4 regions of the Streptomyces sp. NBC_01390 genome follow, and region 1 is predicted to be linked to each of the others. Evidence: riboswitches for the same ligand, from Rfam matches in the RefSeq annotation. Region 1 holds a riboswitch; each other region holds the start of a gene.
The links. A riboswitch is a leader RNA that binds a small molecule or an ion and turns the genes downstream of it on or off. The one in region 1 is predicted to bind cyclic di-AMP.
Positions count from the first base shown of each region.

Region 2: linked by a shared signal. The riboswitch ahead of OG241_RS05525 (C40 family peptidase) and the one ahead of OG241_RS41150 (M23 family metallopeptidase) in region 1 are both predicted to bind cyclic di-AMP.
Region 3: linked by a shared signal. The riboswitch ahead of OG241_RS30285 (M23 family metallopeptidase) and the one ahead of OG241_RS41150 (M23 family metallopeptidase) in region 1 are both predicted to bind cyclic di-AMP.
Region 4: linked by a shared signal. The riboswitch ahead of OG241_RS45725 (peptidoglycan DD-metalloendopeptidase family protein) and the one ahead of OG241_RS41150 (M23 family metallopeptidase) in region 1 are both predicted to bind cyclic di-AMP.

Region 1 is NZ_CP109551.1:9,173,266-9,177,178, reverse strand. It holds gene OG241_RS41155 (GntR family transcriptional regulator) at 119-814, opposite strand; gene OG241_RS41150 (M23 family metallopeptidase) at 1,003-1,776, opposite strand; cyclic di-AMP (ydaO/yuaA leader) riboswitch at 1,790-1,957, opposite strand; gene OG241_RS41145 (M16 family metallopeptidase) at 2,184-3,572, opposite strand; gene OG241_RS41140 (M16 family metallopeptidase) at 3,569-3,913, opposite strand, start outside.
Region 2 is NZ_CP109551.1:1,296,171-1,300,083, reverse strand. It holds gene OG241_RS05540 (DUF397 domain-containing protein) at 1-100, opposite strand, end outside; gene OG241_RS05535 (helix-turn-helix domain-containing protein) at 110-967, opposite strand; gene OG241_RS05530 (ATP-binding protein) at 1,180-1,641, shown strand; gene OG241_RS05525 (C40 family peptidase) at 1,753-2,229, opposite strand; cyclic di-AMP (ydaO/yuaA leader) riboswitch at 2,233-2,412, opposite strand; gene OG241_RS05520 (hypothetical protein) at 2,795-3,103, opposite strand; gene OG241_RS05515 (ATP-dependent Clp protease proteolytic subunit) at 3,111-3,755, opposite strand.
Region 3 is NZ_CP109551.1:6,702,727-6,706,639, reverse strand. It holds gene OG241_RS30290 (aldo/keto reductase) at 1-332, opposite strand, end outside; gene OG241_RS30285 (M23 family metallopeptidase) at 472-1,533, opposite strand; cyclic di-AMP (ydaO/yuaA leader) riboswitch at 1,545-1,702, opposite strand; tRNA gene OG241_RS30280 (tRNA-Met) at 2,040-2,113, opposite strand; gene OG241_RS30275 (dihydrofolate reductase family protein) at 2,202-3,341, opposite strand; gene OG241_RS30270 (MarR family winged helix-turn-helix transcriptional regulator) at 3,454-3,913, shown strand, end outside.
Region 4 is NZ_CP109551.1:10,221,791-10,225,703, forward strand. It holds gene OG241_RS45720 (alpha-galactosidase) at 1-1,904, shown strand, start outside; cyclic di-AMP (ydaO/yuaA leader) riboswitch at 2,208-2,365, shown strand; gene OG241_RS45725 (peptidoglycan DD-metalloendopeptidase family protein) at 2,370-3,338, shown strand; gene OG241_RS45730 (DUF6250 domain-containing protein) at 3,370-3,639, shown strand; gene OG241_RS45735 (SGNH/GDSL hydrolase family protein) at 3,686-3,913, shown strand, end outside.

The DNA of each region.
Region 1 (3,913 bases):
CCATCCGCATACCGCGAAGGGCCTGCCTGAATATCAGGCGGGCCCTTTGTTATTCCCGATCGCGGGCAGCGAAAATAATCTCCCGCGAATTCAACCCTCTTTGTATACGGTGCCCGTGTTAATGACGCAGGCCCGTCATGTTTACGGGATGTTGCGAAGTCCTCACACGATCCGGGCGGTCTCCGCCTCCCGGAAAGCGCAGCCGGTGTGCGGCGGTCGCCCGCTCGGTGTGCAGCGCTGTGATCGCCCGCGCCCGCTCACTGTCGCCTCGCGCCACCGCGTCCACGATCGCCCCGTGCTCCGCCCAGGAGTCGACCGGGCTGGCCGGCGCCTCCACCGAGTACATCCAGGCGATCTTGTGCCGGAGCTGGGTGAGCGTCGAGGCCAGGGCATGGCTTCCGGAGGACTGGGCGAGCGTCTCGTGGAACCAGCCCCCCAGGGAGCGCAGATCCTCGCTGTTGCCCCTCCTGGCCCGTTCCTGACCCAGCCTGACCAGGCCGCGCAGCACCTTGAGGTGTGCCTCGGTCCGCCGTTGGGCGGCCCGGGAGGCGCCCAGCGGTTCCAGGAGCATGCGCATCTCCAGCAGGTCGGAGGCCTCCGGCTCGGTGGGTTCCGCGACGCACGCGCCCGCGTGCCGCCGGGTCACCACGAAGCCCTCGGCCTCCAGCGTGCGCAGGGCTTCGCGAACAGGGACGCGCGAGACGCCGTACCGGCGCGCCAGCAGTTCCTCGGTGAGCCGGCTGCCGCGCTCGTAGACACCGGCGACGATGTCGTCCCGGATCGCCGTGCATACCGAGTGCGCCGGAATACGCATGTCCGACCTCCGCTTTAATCCCCGTGAAACGTCGACGATTGACGTGTGTTCAGTGACTCTATTGCAGAGAACCGGAATTTCCGACGGCAGGCCGGAATCCATGGATATTTTTTGGACACACCACCCTCCGAAACGCCGAAAGCCCCGGCTCGGGGAGCCGGGGCCACGACAAGTGGTGCGCGGGTTCGTCAGACGTTCACACCGTGCGAGCGAAGGTAGGCGACGGGGTTGATGTCCGAGCCGTACTCCGGGGTCGTGCGCGCCTCGAAGTGGAGGTGCGGACCTGTGACGTTGCCGGTGGCCCCGGAGAGGCCTATCTGCTGCCCTGGGGTGACCGTCTGGCCGACGGAGACGTTGATGGACGACAGATGACCGTACTGAGTGTAGGTACCGTCGATCATCTTGATCACGATGTTGTTGCCGTACGACCCGCCCCAGCCCGCCTCGACGACGGTGCCGGAGCCCACCGCGTGCACGGTGGTGCCCGACGCGGCGTGGAAGTCGATGCCGGTGTGGCTGCCGGAGGACCAGATGCCGCCGCCCGCCTTGTAGCCCGTGGAGATGTACGAGCCGGAGATCGGGGCGACATAGCTGTTGAGGCGCTTGCGCTCGGCCTCGCGGGCGGCACGGGCCTGCGCCTCGCGTGCCTCCTTGACGCGCTCCTCCGCCTCCTTCTGCGCGGCGGCCACGGCCTTCTTCTCGGCGGCGGCCTTCTCGGCGGCCTGCTCCTGGGCGGCGGCCTGGGCGTCGATCTGGGCGGCGAGCGACTCGCCGATGGAGATCACCGGGGTGAGTCCGGTCTGCTCGACGGCGGACTCCGCCGCGAGCGCCGGGGCGGCGAGGGAGCCGACGACGCCGGTGGTCGCGAGGGCGGCTACGCCGGCAGCGCGGGCGGTCGTACGGGTGACAAGGCTGGGGCGGCTGGGACGACGGTGCTTCCCGGTGGCGCGGGTGAACGCCATGTAGTGGCTGGTCCTTTCCTTCCTTCTCGCCTACCGGGTTAGCTGACGGGTTCGGAGCAGGAAGGTCTCCTACGGACCCCCTCGCTGCGCGCGCGGGCGTCCGATTCACCCCAGGGACTGCACATGGTGGGTCCCCGGCTCCCCTGGCTCGCGCCGTACGGGGACTCGGCGATGACTGCCCGGTGCCGCGGCTGCGGCGCACTGCATGACGGACAGCCGGACAGACGCTAAGCGGGACCTCTTTCAATCAACAAACCGATCACGGGTTTTGTCGCACATGCCACAGTGCAGACTGTCAACCTCTCCACCAATACGGGCAACTTGCGCATCAACACGGACAAAGCATGGGCAAAGAGGGGCCCGGTGACGCTGCCGTCACCGGGCCCCTGTCGTGTACGCCGATGCCGCTACTCGGCGGGGACGACGCTCACTTCACCGATGCCGAGGGCCCGGACGGGCCCCTCGATCGTCGCCGCGTCGCCGACGAGGACCGTCACCAGCCGGTCCACCGGGAAGGCGTTGACGGCCGCCGCGGTGGCTTCCACGGTGCCGGTCGCCGCGAGCTGGCGGTACAGCGTCGCCTGGTAGTCGTCGGGCAGGTGCTGCTCGACCTGGTCGGCCAGCGTGCTCGCCACGGCCGCCGCGGTCTCGTACTTGAGCGGGGCGACGCCGACCAGGTTCTGCACCGCGACATCACGCTCGGCGTCGGTGAGCCCTTCGGCCGCGAGGGTGCGCAGCACCTTCCAGAGGTCCTCCAGGGCGGGACCGGTGTTCGGGGTGTCGAAGGAGCCGCTGATGGCGAGCAGCGCGGCCCCTGTGCCGTCCGGAGCCGAGCGCAGGACCTGGCCGAACGCCCGCACACCGTAGGTGTAGCCCTTTTCCTCCCGCAGGACGCGGTCCAGACGGGAGGTGAGGGTGCCGCCGAGGCAGTACGTGCCGAGGACCTGGGCGGCCCAGACACGGTCGTGCCGGTCGGCGCCGATACGGCCGATGAGCAACTGGGTCTGCACGGCACCCGGCCGGTCCACGATGACGACCCGGCCGGTGTCGTCGGCGGTCACCGGCGGCACCGGACGCGGCTCGGCCGACGAGCCCGCCCAGGCCCCCAGGGTTTCGCCGAGCAGCGCGTCCAAGTCGACGCCGGTGAGGTCACCGACGACCACGGCGGTGGCCGTGGCGGGCCGGACGTGCCTCTCGTAGAAGGCGCGGACGGCCGCCGCGTCGATCTTCGCGACCGTCTCCTCGGTGCCCTGGCGCGGACGTGACATGCGCGAGGACGCCGGGAACAGTTCCTTGTACAGCTGCTTGGCGGAGCGGCGGGCCGGGTTGGCCGTCTCGTGCGGGATCTCGTCCAGCCGGTTGCGCACCAGCCGCTCGATCTCGCTCTCCGAGAACGCGGGCGCCCTGAGGGCGTCGGCCAGCAGCCCCAGCCCCTTGGGGAGCCGCGACACGGGGACTTCGAGGCTGAGGCGGACACCGGGGTGGTCGGCGTGCGCGTCGAGGGTGGCGCCGCAGCGCTCCAGCTCGGCGGCGAACTCCTCGGCGGAGTACTTGTCGGTGCCTTCGGAGAAGGCCCGGGACATGATCGTGGCCACGCCGTCCAGACCGGCCGGCTCCGCCTCCAGGGGGGCGTCGACGAGCACCTCGACGGCGACGACCTGCTGGCCGGGGCGGTGGCACCGCAGGACGGTCAGACCGTTGCCGAGCGTGTCGCGTGCGGGGGCCGGGAAGGCCCAGGGCCTGGCCTCTCCCGCCTGGGGCTGGGGGTGGAACTCCATCGTGGCGAGCTCGGTCACTTGGCCGCCTCCTCGTTCTCGTCGCCGGCTTCGACCGTGGCCTCGGCCTCGGGGTCCTTGGGCGGATCCGCGTCCTCGGCCGTCACCTCGGAGACCGGCTCGTAGACGAGCACCGCGCGGTTGTCGGGTCGCAGCCGGGCCTTGGCTGCCTCCTGGACCTCCTCCGCCGTCACGTCGAGGACGCGCTGCACGGCGGTCAGGGCGAGCTGCGGGTCGCCGAACAGCACGGCGAAGCGGCACAGTTCGTCGGCACGGCCCGCGACCGTACCGAGCCGGTCCAGCCACTCGCGCTCCAACTGGGCCTGCGCGCGCTCCATCTCCTCGGCCGTCGGGCCCTCCGC
Region 2 (3,913 bases), 7.9 Mb from region 1:
TCTCCACACAGTTGTTCGCGCCGGTGCTGTAGCTGCTGCGCAGCCATCGCACACCGGGCGGTTCGACGACGGACGGTACGTTCCGAGGCAGTGCGGTCATGGTGCCTCCTCACACGCCGTAATGCAGACCGGCGATGAAATCCAACGAGTCCTCGGGCGAAAGGGCGTGGATCTGAAGGGTGTTGAAGGCCTCGCTGTAGGCCCGGAGGTCTTCTTTCCGTTCGAGGTAGAGGCTACTCATCATCTGGTCGAGAACAACCACATCCAAGTCAGAAGTGCTCGGAAAGGAGAAGATAACGAAAGGCCCGGTAATACCGATATACGCCCCTGCGGTGAACGGCAGGATCTGCAGCCGCACTTGAGGCAGTTGGGCCGCTTCCAAAAGCCACGCCAGCTGACGTGTCATCACCTCGGGTCCGCCCACCTCGCGGCGCAGCACCGCCTCGTCGAGGACCGCGCTCAGCTCCAGCGGCCGGTCCGAACGCAGCACGTCCTGCCGGGCCAGCCGCACCTCGACCAGCGCGTCGAGCCGCTTCTCTTCCAGGCCGTCCACCGCGGCCCGGGTCACCGCACGGGCGTACTCCCGGGTCTGCAGCAACCCCGGCACCACCGAGGTCTCCAGCGTGCGCATGGTGCCTGCCTGCGACTCCAGGCTGATGAAATCCCGGTAGGCGGGCGGCAGTACGCCACGGTAGGCATGCCACCAGTTGTGCCGGTCGCCGTCCTCGGTCCCCGCCAGTACGAGCAGCAGCTCACGCGACTCGCCCTCGGGAACGGCGTACGCGTCCAGAAGTAACCGGACGTCCGCCGGTTTCACGCCGCTCGCACCTGTCTCGATCCGGCTCACCTTCGACTGGTGCCAGCCCACCAGACGGGCCGCCTGACCGCTTGTGAGCCCGGCCCTGGCACGCAGCGCGCGCAGTTCGGCACCCAGCTTTCGGCGGCGCACCGCGGGACCGTACTGCATGGGCCACCCCTTACTCCTGATGAGCCGCCCGAATACGTTCTGGGGTCGCAGAGTTCACCGCTTCGAGCGACAGATATATGCATATCTTGGTGGATCGCACCCCGTGACCGGCGCCGGAATGGCAGTCTGGCGCGAAGCACCAGTCCGGGACCGTACTCGAATCAGCCGCTCCGTGTCGGGCCCCGGTCCTGTGGGAAAGGGACGACGTCGCCATGGCAGACCACCTGGAAGCATCCGTCACTCTGCCGAGCGATCCCGCCTCGGTCTCCGCCGCCCGCGCGTATGTCGCCAACGTGCTGGCGGAATGGGGCCTGCCGGGTGACTCCGAAGCCGCCGACAGCATCCGCCTGATCATCTCGGAACTCGCCACGAATGCCGTACAGCACACCTTCGGGTTGTCACCCACCTTCACGGTGGACATCGCCCTCGATCGTGACGAAAACCTGCGCATCGGGGTGACCGACAGCCACCCGCGTTTCCCCAAACGGCTGCCCGCCGCCGTGCAGCAGGACAACGGGCGCGGGATGGTCATCATCCGCTGGCTGACCGCCGAGTCGGGCGGCAAACTGCGGGTCCGCCCCACTCGGGAGGGCGGCAAGACGGTGTCGATCGAACTCCCGTGGACGGTCCCGGCCAGGCCTCCGGTGACCGCGGTCGGACAGCAGGAGCCGTGACGCCGCGCCGACGGGCTTCGGCGCGCTGTTCCCGCTGGAGGCGTCGCTGTCGCTGTGAACGGGGCCCGGGGCGGGCCGGCGGCTCCTGGCCGCCGGCCCACCCCGGGGAGGTCAGCTGACCCGGCCGTACCAGACGCTCTTCGTCCAGATCTTCTGGAGCTTCACGACATCCCCAGTCTTCGGGGAGTGCCAGATCTTTCCCTTCCCGGCGTAGATGCCCACGTGGTAGACGTTCGAGCCCGAGTGGAAGAAGACCAGGTCCCCGCCCCTGCGGCTCTTGGCGGAGATGTGCTTGGTCTTGTTGTACTGGGCCGCCGCCGTACGTGGCAGGGACTTGCCCGCCTTCTTGTACGAATACTGCGTCAGACCGGAGCAGTCGAACCTCTTCGGTCCCGCGGCGCCGTACTTGTACGCGGAGCCCTTCTTCGAAGCCGCGATCTGAAGTGCCTTCGTCGACGGTGCGACCGCCGCGGCGGCGTTGGTCGCGACACCGGGGATCACCAGGCTGCCGCCCACGGCGGCGAGGGTGAGAGCCGAGGCCGTACCGGCCCGGGTCATCAGCGACGGGACACGATTGAGCGCAGACATGCGCAACCCTTCGTCAGCCGCCTGTGAAGGATGACCTGTCGGATTCGGGCTGGCGAAGTTGCCCGGCCGCTGACGCGGCTTCACCCCAAGGGCTGCTCGGCCCGGTCATGGCGTGACCGTTCCGGCGACCCGTCGTGCTTGGGTCCTCCACTCCTGCCGATGCACATCTGTCGACCGGTCATCCAGGCGGCGGCAGGACTCGGCGTCCGCCCGGATCGCCCCGCCGCTTGTGGCGGGGGCTTGTCGTCAGGAAGGGATCTTGGCTCATGGAAGTGGGAAAATCCCAATGGAAACGGGGCTTTGTGGGGTTACTCACCGCTGGCCCGTTCGGGTGGACACCCGTACCCACGAAGGACTTTCGAGGGGGTCGCGCACCCTCGGACCAGGGGTTGAGCGGTCTCGATTCGGTTACGAACCGTGCGTGTCGCGCAAGTCGAGCGGGCCGGACGGGGGATCCGCGACTACTCCGAACGGGGGATGCCGCCTAGTCACTTCCCCATCCGTTCCGGACAGTCCGTCACCTGACGGATGAGCCCGCCTGATGCGGTCCCGTGGATGCGGCGCGTCAACCGGCGGGCTCACGAGGAACGGTGACGCGCGCCGTGCGGCGCTCCCCGTCCAGGACGCGCAGCGCACGCGCCAGCGTATGGGCGTGCACCTCGGCCTCGCCCCGCTGGTGCATCAGCTCCAGCGCGTCGCGCAACGCCACCGCCTTGGCGACGAGCGCCTGCGCGGCCCTCAGCCCGCGGTAGGTGTCGCCGTGATAGGCGGGATTGATACGGCCGAGCAGATCGGCCACTTCGAGGTAACGGTCGATCAACTCGCCCTCCGCGCGCGTCAGCGCGGGCAGCGGAGGAAGTTCGGGTGGAAGCATCGGCGGCTCACCTCGTACCGGGGGTGGGGTGCGACGACTTGCGGCTGGGCACGATCCGGTCCACCAGCCCGTATTCCAGAGCGGCCTGGGCGTCCAGGATCTTGTCCCGCTCGATGTCCGCGGCGACCCGCTCCGCGCTCTGGCCGGTGTGCCGTACGAGCAGTTCTTCCAGCAGGTTACGGACCCGGCCCAACTCCTGGGCCTGAATGGAGAGATCGCTCACCTGGCCGTGGACCGGCTCGGACAGCGAGGGCTGGTGGATCAGCACCCGGGCTCCCGGCAGCGCGCTGCGCTTGCCCGGCGTACCCGCGGCCAGCAGCACGGCCGCCGCGGAGGCCGCCTGCCCCAGGCAGACCGTCTCCACGTCGCAGGTGACGAACCGCATCGTGTCGTAGATCGCCGTCATCGCGCTGAACGAGCCGCCGGGGGAGTTGATGTACAGGGAGATGTCCCGGTCGGGCGCGAGGTACTCGAGATGCATGAACTGGGCCATCACGTCGTTCGCCGAGGTGTCGTCGACCGGCGTCCCGAGAAAGACGATCCGCTCTTCCAGGAGCTTCGAGTACGGATCGAGCGTCCGGCTCCCGGAACTGGTGCGTTCGGTGAACTCGGGCAGGACGTAACGGGCTGACGGGTCGTCGCTGGCGTTCATGGCGTGCGCCTCCTCGATGGCTTCCGTAAAAAATGTACAGGACGTACAGAGCCCGGCGCGAGGGGGTGCGTGAGCTTTTCGGCCCGGGGTTCGGAAGCGCCCCAAAGGGGCCCGGGGAACCGCGCGACCGGCCCCAACGGCGCCGCAGTGAACCGGCA
Region 3 (3,913 bases), 2.5 Mb from region 1:
AGGGAGGCGTCGGCGGCGGCCTTGATGTTGCCGCCGGAGAGGCCGGGATACTCGGGGTGCTGGCTGACCTTCGTGGCGACCACGATGTCCGAGCGGTTGCCCCGCGCCTTCAGCCAGTTGCCGATGATCGTCTCGGACTCGCCGCCCTTGTTGCCGTCGACCCAGGCCGAGTAGACGTCGGCGGTGTCGATGAAGTTGCCGCCGGCCGCGGCGTAGGCGTCGAGCACCTCGAAGGATTGCGTCTCGTCGGCGGTCCAGCCGAAGACGTTGCCACCGAGGGCGAGCGGGAAGACTTCCAGGTCCGATGAGCCGAGCTTGCGAAGAGCAGTCATGCTCGTCGTCAACGCCCGCCACGGAGGCCCCCATTCCGTCCGGTTCACGAAGACTGTGTGAACGACGCACAGCAAGAGGCCGGGGAAAGTGCCTCCCCGGCCTCTAGGATGCGGCTTCTACTGCTCTACGGCTTCGGCTCTACGGGTTGAGGCCCATGCTCCGCAGCCACGCCATCGGGTCGATGCCGGCACTGTCCGAGCTGCTGGTGTGCACCTCCAGGTGGAGGTGGGCCCCGGTGACGTTGCCGGTGGCGCCGACGCGGCCGATGACGTCACCCGTGGCGACCTTCTGGCCGACGCTGACGTTGATCGACGACTGGTGGGCGAACCACAGCTCGGTGCCGTCGTCGAGGGTGAGGATGGTGCGGTAGCCGTACGAGCCGCTCCAGCCCGCCTCGGTGACCGTGCCGCTGTGGATGGCCTTGATCGGCGTACCGGTGGGCGCAGCGAAGTCGAGGCCGGTGTGGTAGCCGGAGGACCACAGCGAGCCGGCCTGACCGAACGTCCCGGTGATCGTGTACGAGGAGGTCGGCAGCGTGTACTGCTTGGCGAGCGTGGCGAGACGCGCGGCCTCCACCTTCGCCGCCGCGGCCTCCGCGATCTTCTTCTTCTCGGCGGCGACCTTGGCCGCGGCCTCCCGCTTCACCTTGGCGGCCTCGGCGGCGGCCTTCCTCGCGGCGGCGTCCTGGGCGGCCTGCTGGACCTTGGCCTCGGCCTGGTCCTTCTGCTGCTCGGCCTGGAGGATGATGCGGCTGCGCAGGGCCTCGCCGGCGTCGCTGGTGCCCTGCTCGGTCTCCTCGGGAGTCACGCCGACGCTGCTGAGCGCGGTGGCGGAGCCCTTGGGCTCGTCGTCCGAGTCGTGCGTGAAGGGCGAGCCGACCGAGGGCAGGTCGGGGATGGAGATGGAGACCGGCGGCTTGCCGCTCTGCGCGGTGGCCATGCCGGCCCCGCCGACAGCGGCTATGACGCCGACGCCGAGAACGGTGGAGCTGCGGGCGAGCCCTCCGCCGCGCTGCTTGCCGACGCGGTGCCGGCCGCGAACAGGGCGGGTGGAGTCCGCGCTGGGATTCCACTCCTCCCAGGGGCCCTCGTCGGTGCGGTAGCTGCCGAAGCCGAAGGTCGGGATCTTCCCGTCCTCGGTCTCGCTGCTGCGCCGGTTCGGCACGGAGGGGGCTTCTGGGGCGGGCGGGTTTGACGCCACGTGGGCGTGCTCCTTTCCTTCCTTCTCGCCTACCGGGTTAGCTGACGGGTTCGGAGCAGGAAGGTCTCCTACGCGCGTATACCGGCCGTGTTGCCACGGAGGCGGACGAGCGATTCACCCCAAGTTGGTGGTTCCCCGGTTCCCTTGCGGGATTAGGCACTTGCGCACGGAGCCGACTCTTGTGACGGCTGGGACTACCGCGCTGCGTTATCGAACGTTAATAGACCTGGACACCGGATTCCAAGCTGTTCCCGTTGATCGTTAATCCTTTTCCCGAGGACTTTCTGGGTCACCACCGGTGAAAATCGGGCGAGTTGACCATGCCGTAAGTGACTGCCGAGTTTTGACGGAGTGTCAGATGTTATGCGGAACGAGATCGTTCACTCACCCTTGGTGACAGGCGATGACAGCCGACCTTCGACGCGATCGACGCGGGCACAAACGACTCAGGGAACGACTCAGGGCCGGAAAGCCACTTTCGTGGTTTTCCGGCCCTGGGCCTTCAGTAGCGGGGACAGGATTTGAACCTGCGACCTCTGGGTTATGAGCCCAGCGAGCTACCGAGCTGCTCCACCCCGCGCCGCTGAACACAACTATACGCCATCCGCGGGACCTCGATCACCAGCCTCGGTCGGGGTCCGGTGCCCGGGCCCCGCGGAAGCGGCACGTCAGCCGGGCAGGTGGGCGTTGGGGGCCTTGGCCCGCTCCGCGAACTCGGGGAGTACGACGACCTCGACGCCCTCCCCGGAGAGCAGCCCGTTCCCGTCCGCCGCCACCACGAAGGTGTCCGGCTCACGCCAGGCGGTGACCACCCGGCGGACGCCCGCGTCGAGGATCAGCCGGGCGCAGGGGGCGGGGCGGGAGGCTCGGCGGGCACAGGGCTCCAGGCTGCTGTAGACGGTGGCCGTCCGGAGCCGGGGGTCGGCCGGGTCGAGCTTCGCGAGCGCGGACTCCTCGGCGTGCACGACCGGGTCGCCGCCCTCCCGGGAGTGCCCGCGCGCCAGTTCCGTACCGTCGGCGGCCACCACCACCGCCCCCACGCTGAACGCCGTTCGCGACGGCGGACACAGCTGGGCCAGTTCGCACGCCAGTGCCAGCCAGTGCCGGTCGGCGGCGGAGGCGAGCGGGCCGGCGCCGGGGGCCGTGGGCTCGTACCGCATCAGGACGACGTCCTCGATACGGCGCGTCTCCGTGAGCCGGAGCCGGCCGCCCTGGTAGCCGCCGGGGCCGAAGAGACGGGGGGCGTCGGGGTCGCCGACGAAGAGGGGCGCGAGGACGAGCTGGAGTTCGTCGGCGAGGCCCTGCCGGAGAAGCTGGGTGTGGACGGTGCCACCACCCTCGACCATGAGGCGCCGGACACCCCGTACGTCATGCAGGTGTTCGAGCAGGGCTCGCCAGTCGAGCGCGCCGGGGCCCAGGGCCACGATGTCGACATCGGCGCCGAGGCCGGCCCGCCGGGCCTGTTCGGCACCCTTGTCCGTCGTGTACACGGCCTTCTCGCCACCCGTGTGCCAGAAGTTGGCGGCCGGGTCCAGCTCCCCCGATCCGCTCACGGTCACCTTGAGCGGATACTCGGGCTTTCCGGCCGCCAGCCGCGCGGCCCGCCGCTCGGGCGAGTTGACCAGGAGACGCGGGTTGTCGGCGCGGATGGTGCCGGCGCCGATGAGGATGGCGTCGCTGGCCGCCCGTACCTCGTCGACGCGGTCGAAGTCGGCGGGGCTGGAGAGCAGCAGCCGCTCGGGGCCGGTGTCGTCCAGGTAGCCGTCGAGAGAGACGGCGGCGGACAACAGGACGTGCGGGAGGGGCATGGGGCACTCTCTTCTTGTACCAGTGAGCTCGTGACCGGCGAGCTCTTGACCGGCGAGCTCTTCTTGACCGGGCGAGCTTGGTTCAAGTTTTAAACAAACCTACACTGGTGTCATGACGACCCGCTGGCTCACCCTCGAGGAGCAGCGCGCGTGGCGCGCGTACGTCGCGGCCTCCCTGCTTCTGGAGGACGCGCTCGACCGGCAGCTCCAGCAGGACGCCGGGATGCCGCACCTCTATTACACGATCCTGGCGTATCTCTCCGAGACGCCCGAGCGGCGGCTGCGCATGACCGATCTCGCCGAGAAGCTGAAGATCACGCGCAGTCGGCTGACGTACGCGGTGGCCAGGCTGGAGAAGGACGGTCACGTACGGCGCGAGGCCTGCAAGTGGGACAAGCGGGGGACGGTCGCCGCGTTGACCGAGGAGGGCATGGCGGTGCTGGAGCGCACCGCACCGGGGCATGTCGCCACGGTCCGCGCCGCCCTCTTCGACCATCTGACCCCGGAGCAGGTGGGCCAGCTGGAGGAGATCGGTACGCGGATCGAGCGGGCGCTCCAGGGGGACGGGACGG
Region 4 (3,913 bases), 1.0 Mb from region 1:
GCCATGAGGAGTACCCGGTCGAGGGCGGCCCCCGCTTCGTACGGCCCGCGCTGTCCGTCCGGAGCGACGAGCGCCGGGGCACCGAGTGGCGCTTCGAGGCGTACGAGACCGAGGGCGGCGACGACGGGGACGAACTGCGGCTTCGGTTCCGTGACGCGGGGCTGGCGATCACGCTCCACTACCGGATGCGCCACGACGTGGTGGAGCGCTGGGTGACCCTCGCCCATGACGCGCCCGAGGGAGCCGGCCCGCTGGAGCTGCTCCGTGCGGACTCCGCCACCTGGACGCTTCCCGAGCGCGACGGCTGGCGCCTCTCCCAGCTCCATGGACGCTGGGCCGCCGAGTCCCGTCTCGTGCGGACGGACCTCACCTACGGTGAGAAGGTCATCGGCAGCCGGCGCGGCCACACCGGGCACCATCACCTGCCCTGGGTGGCGCTCGACACCGACGCGACCGAGGAGCAGGGCGAGGTGTACGCGTGCGCGCTCGGCTGGTCCGGCTCCTGGCGGATCGCCGTCGCCCAGCTGCCCGACGCGCGTGTGCAGATCACCGGCGGCGCCGGATACGACGACTCCGGCCTGCTGCGCCTGGCGGCGGGCGAGTCCTTCACCACGCCCGTCTTCGCGGGGCTGTGGACCGACTCGGGGCACGGCGGGGCGAGCCGGGCGTGGCACACGTACCAGCGCGCGTTCGTCGTCCCCGACGCGGACCGGGACCGGCCCGTGCTCTACAACTCCTGGGAGGCCACGGAGTTCGACATCTCCGAGGAGCAGCAGGGGACGCTGGCCCGGCGGGCCGCCGCGATCGGTGTCGAGCTGTTCGTCGTGGACGACGGCTGGTTCGGGGCCCGGACCAGCGACCGGGCCGGTCTCGGTGACTGGACGCCGAACCCGGACCGCTTCCCGGCGGGTGTCAAACCGCTCGCCGAGTACGTGCAGGCCCTGGGTATGCGGTTCGGCATCTGGGTCGAGCCGGAGATGGTCAACCCCGACAGTGACCTGTACCGCGCGCACCCCGACTGGGTGCAGTTTCAGCAGGGACGGAAGCGGACGGAGTTTCGCAATCAACTCGTCCTGAACCTCGCCCGTGAGGATGTCCGCGAGTACCTCTGGGAGCAGCTCGACGGGCTGCTCTCCAGTGCCCCGATCGACTATGTGAAGTGGGACTTCAACCGTTGCTTCACCGACGCCGGCTGGCCCGGCGAGGACTACCCCCAGCGGCTGTGGGTCGACCACGTGCACGGGCTGTACGCCCTGCTGGACCGGTTGCGGGCGGCCCACCCCACGGTGGCCTTCGAGTCCTGCTCCGGTGGCGGCGGCCGGATCGACCTGGGGGTCCTCGCCCGTACGGACCAGGTGTGGACCTCCGACAACACCGACCCGCTGGACCGCCTCGCCATCCAGGAGGGCTTCAGCCAGATCCATCCGGCGCGGGTCATGGCCGCCTGGGTCACGGACAGCCCGAACACCCAGCTCAACGGCCGGGTCAGCTCGTTGCGCTTCCGGTTCGTGAGTGCGATGGCCGGGGTGCTCGGCGTCGGCGGCGACCTCGCCCGGTGGACGGAGGAGGAGCTGACCGAGGCCGGGGAGTGGGTGGGGCTCTACAAGGAGATCCGGCCCGTCGTACAGCGCGGCGACCTCTACCGGCTGCGGCGGCCGACCGGTGGACTGAGCGCGGTGCAGTACGTGCTCGGGGACGAGACCGTCGTCCTCGCCTGGCTCCAGGCGCAGCACCACGGTGAGCCGCTTCCGGCGCTGCGGCTGCGCGGGCTCGACCCGTCGGCGACGTATGAATGCCGCGAAACGGGCGAAATCCACAGAGGGGCCGTGCTGTTGCATCGCGGCCTGCGAACCGGGCTGAAGGGTGACCTCGATGCGGCAGTTTTCCGACTGCGTCGCATCTGACACTTCTGTCCGTTATGGCGCCTTAATTACAACTCGCCGGGAAATGGGGGTTGCTGTGAATCGGGCGCGTGAGCAGGGTCATATTCGTGACGGTGTGTCGCCGTCATGTTCACGTAATTTCGGCGTGATTAAAGGAAGTTCAAGGGGCTGAAAGATCCGGAATTCACGGACAGTGACCGGGAATTCCGGGGAGGATCACAGGAAACCCGTACACAGGGAACCTGAAGCTTGTTTCCGTGCGTCTTGGTCGCTTACGTTCGCCACCAATCCGGACGGACGCCCAATCCTGCCGCCGCCCGGAGCCCCCATCGAACACCCGAGTACGGCAGGAGCGGGGGACCCACAGGTAGAACGCCTGTTCCGGTCTCTGGAACAGGCTTGGGGTTAAGTCACGTTCAGGCGTGGCCGGACATCTCCAGTCCGCACCCGACAGCTCACCTCGCAGGCGACGGAGAGGAATTCGTCATGCCCGCGAAGGGTAAGCACCGCCGTCCGAAGTCCCAGCGATTCACTCGCTCGATAGCCGTCGCCGGAACCGGCGGAGCGGCTCTCGCCCTGCCGTTGCTGGGAGCCACCGGCGCCCATGCGGCCACGGCGGAGTCCACGACTCAGGCTGTTCAGTCGCTTTCGGAATCAGCCAAGTCCGTAACGGCCGATTCCGTTTCCGTGCACACGGCAAAGACCGAAAAGGCTGCCGCAGCGAAGAAGTCGGGCGTCAGGACCTACGCGGTCCGGTCCGGCGACTACCTCTCGAAGATCGCCCATGAGGAGAGCGTCAGCGGTGGCTGGCAGAAGCTCTACTCGGACAACCGGACCGCCATCGGCGCCGACCCGAGCCTGATCCACCCCGGTCTGAAGCTGACGATCGGCAAGAAGGCCGCGTCGACCTCGTCGTCCGCCGTGGAGTCCTCGTCCTCCTCGAAGTCCACGCGGAAGACGGAGTCCAAGCCTGCCGCCGAGAGCGCGACGGCCGACACCTCCACGACGACCGAGGCCGCCGACACCAGTAGCTCCAGCAGTTCCAGCGGCTTCACCCTTCCCGTGACCGGCGCCACCATCGGCACCGGTTACCACGTGGCGGGCAGCATGTGGTCCAGCGGCTACCACACGGGCGTCGACTTCGTCGTCCCGACCGGCACCTCCCTCAAGGCGGTCGGCGCCGGCACCGTCGTCTCCGCCGGCTGGGGCGGCGCGTACGGCAACCAGGTCGTCATCAAGCTCGCCGACGGCTACTACGCCCAGTACGGCCACCTCTCCCAGCTCTCCGTCTCGGCCGGCCAGACCGTGAGCGAGGGGCAGCAGATCGGTCTCTCCGGCGCCACGGGCAACGTGACCGGACCGCACCTGCACTTCGAGATCCGCACCACTCCGGACTACGGATCCGACATCGACCCGGTCGGCTACCTCCGCTCGAAGGGTGTCGCCGTCGGCTGACGCGCACCTCGTGCACGGACGTCCGTCAAGGATGTCCACCCAGTGCATCCACGTACATCCACCGAAGGCCGGCCCCGATCCCGGGTCCGGTCTTCGGCGGTCTCCGACGTACTACGTCGGCTGCGGCGCCAACGCCAACACCGCGACCCGGCTGCGCCGTTACGCCACTTCAGGATCACCGACTTCAGCGTCCGTGAGCTGCGTCTCCCCGTTATTCCGGGTTGACCAACACTTGACACGTGGCTTATCTCACCACACGTCAACCCCTTCCTACGGTCGCGTAGCTCACATCGGAAGGTGAATCATGGGCCGATGTGGCAGACGATTCGAAGAATGACAGCAGAGCAGTGATCGGGTCGTACGTGGCGGTGGGGGACAGCTTCACCGAGGGCGTCGGCGACCCCGGCCCCGACGGGGCGTTCGTCGGCTGGGCGGACCGCTTCGCGGTTCTGCTCGCCGACCGGCGCCCCGAGGGCGACTTCGACTACACGAACCTCGCGGTACGCGGGAGGCTGCTCGACCAGATCGTGGCCGAACAGCTCCCCGTCGCCAGGGAGCAGGCGCCGGACCTGGTC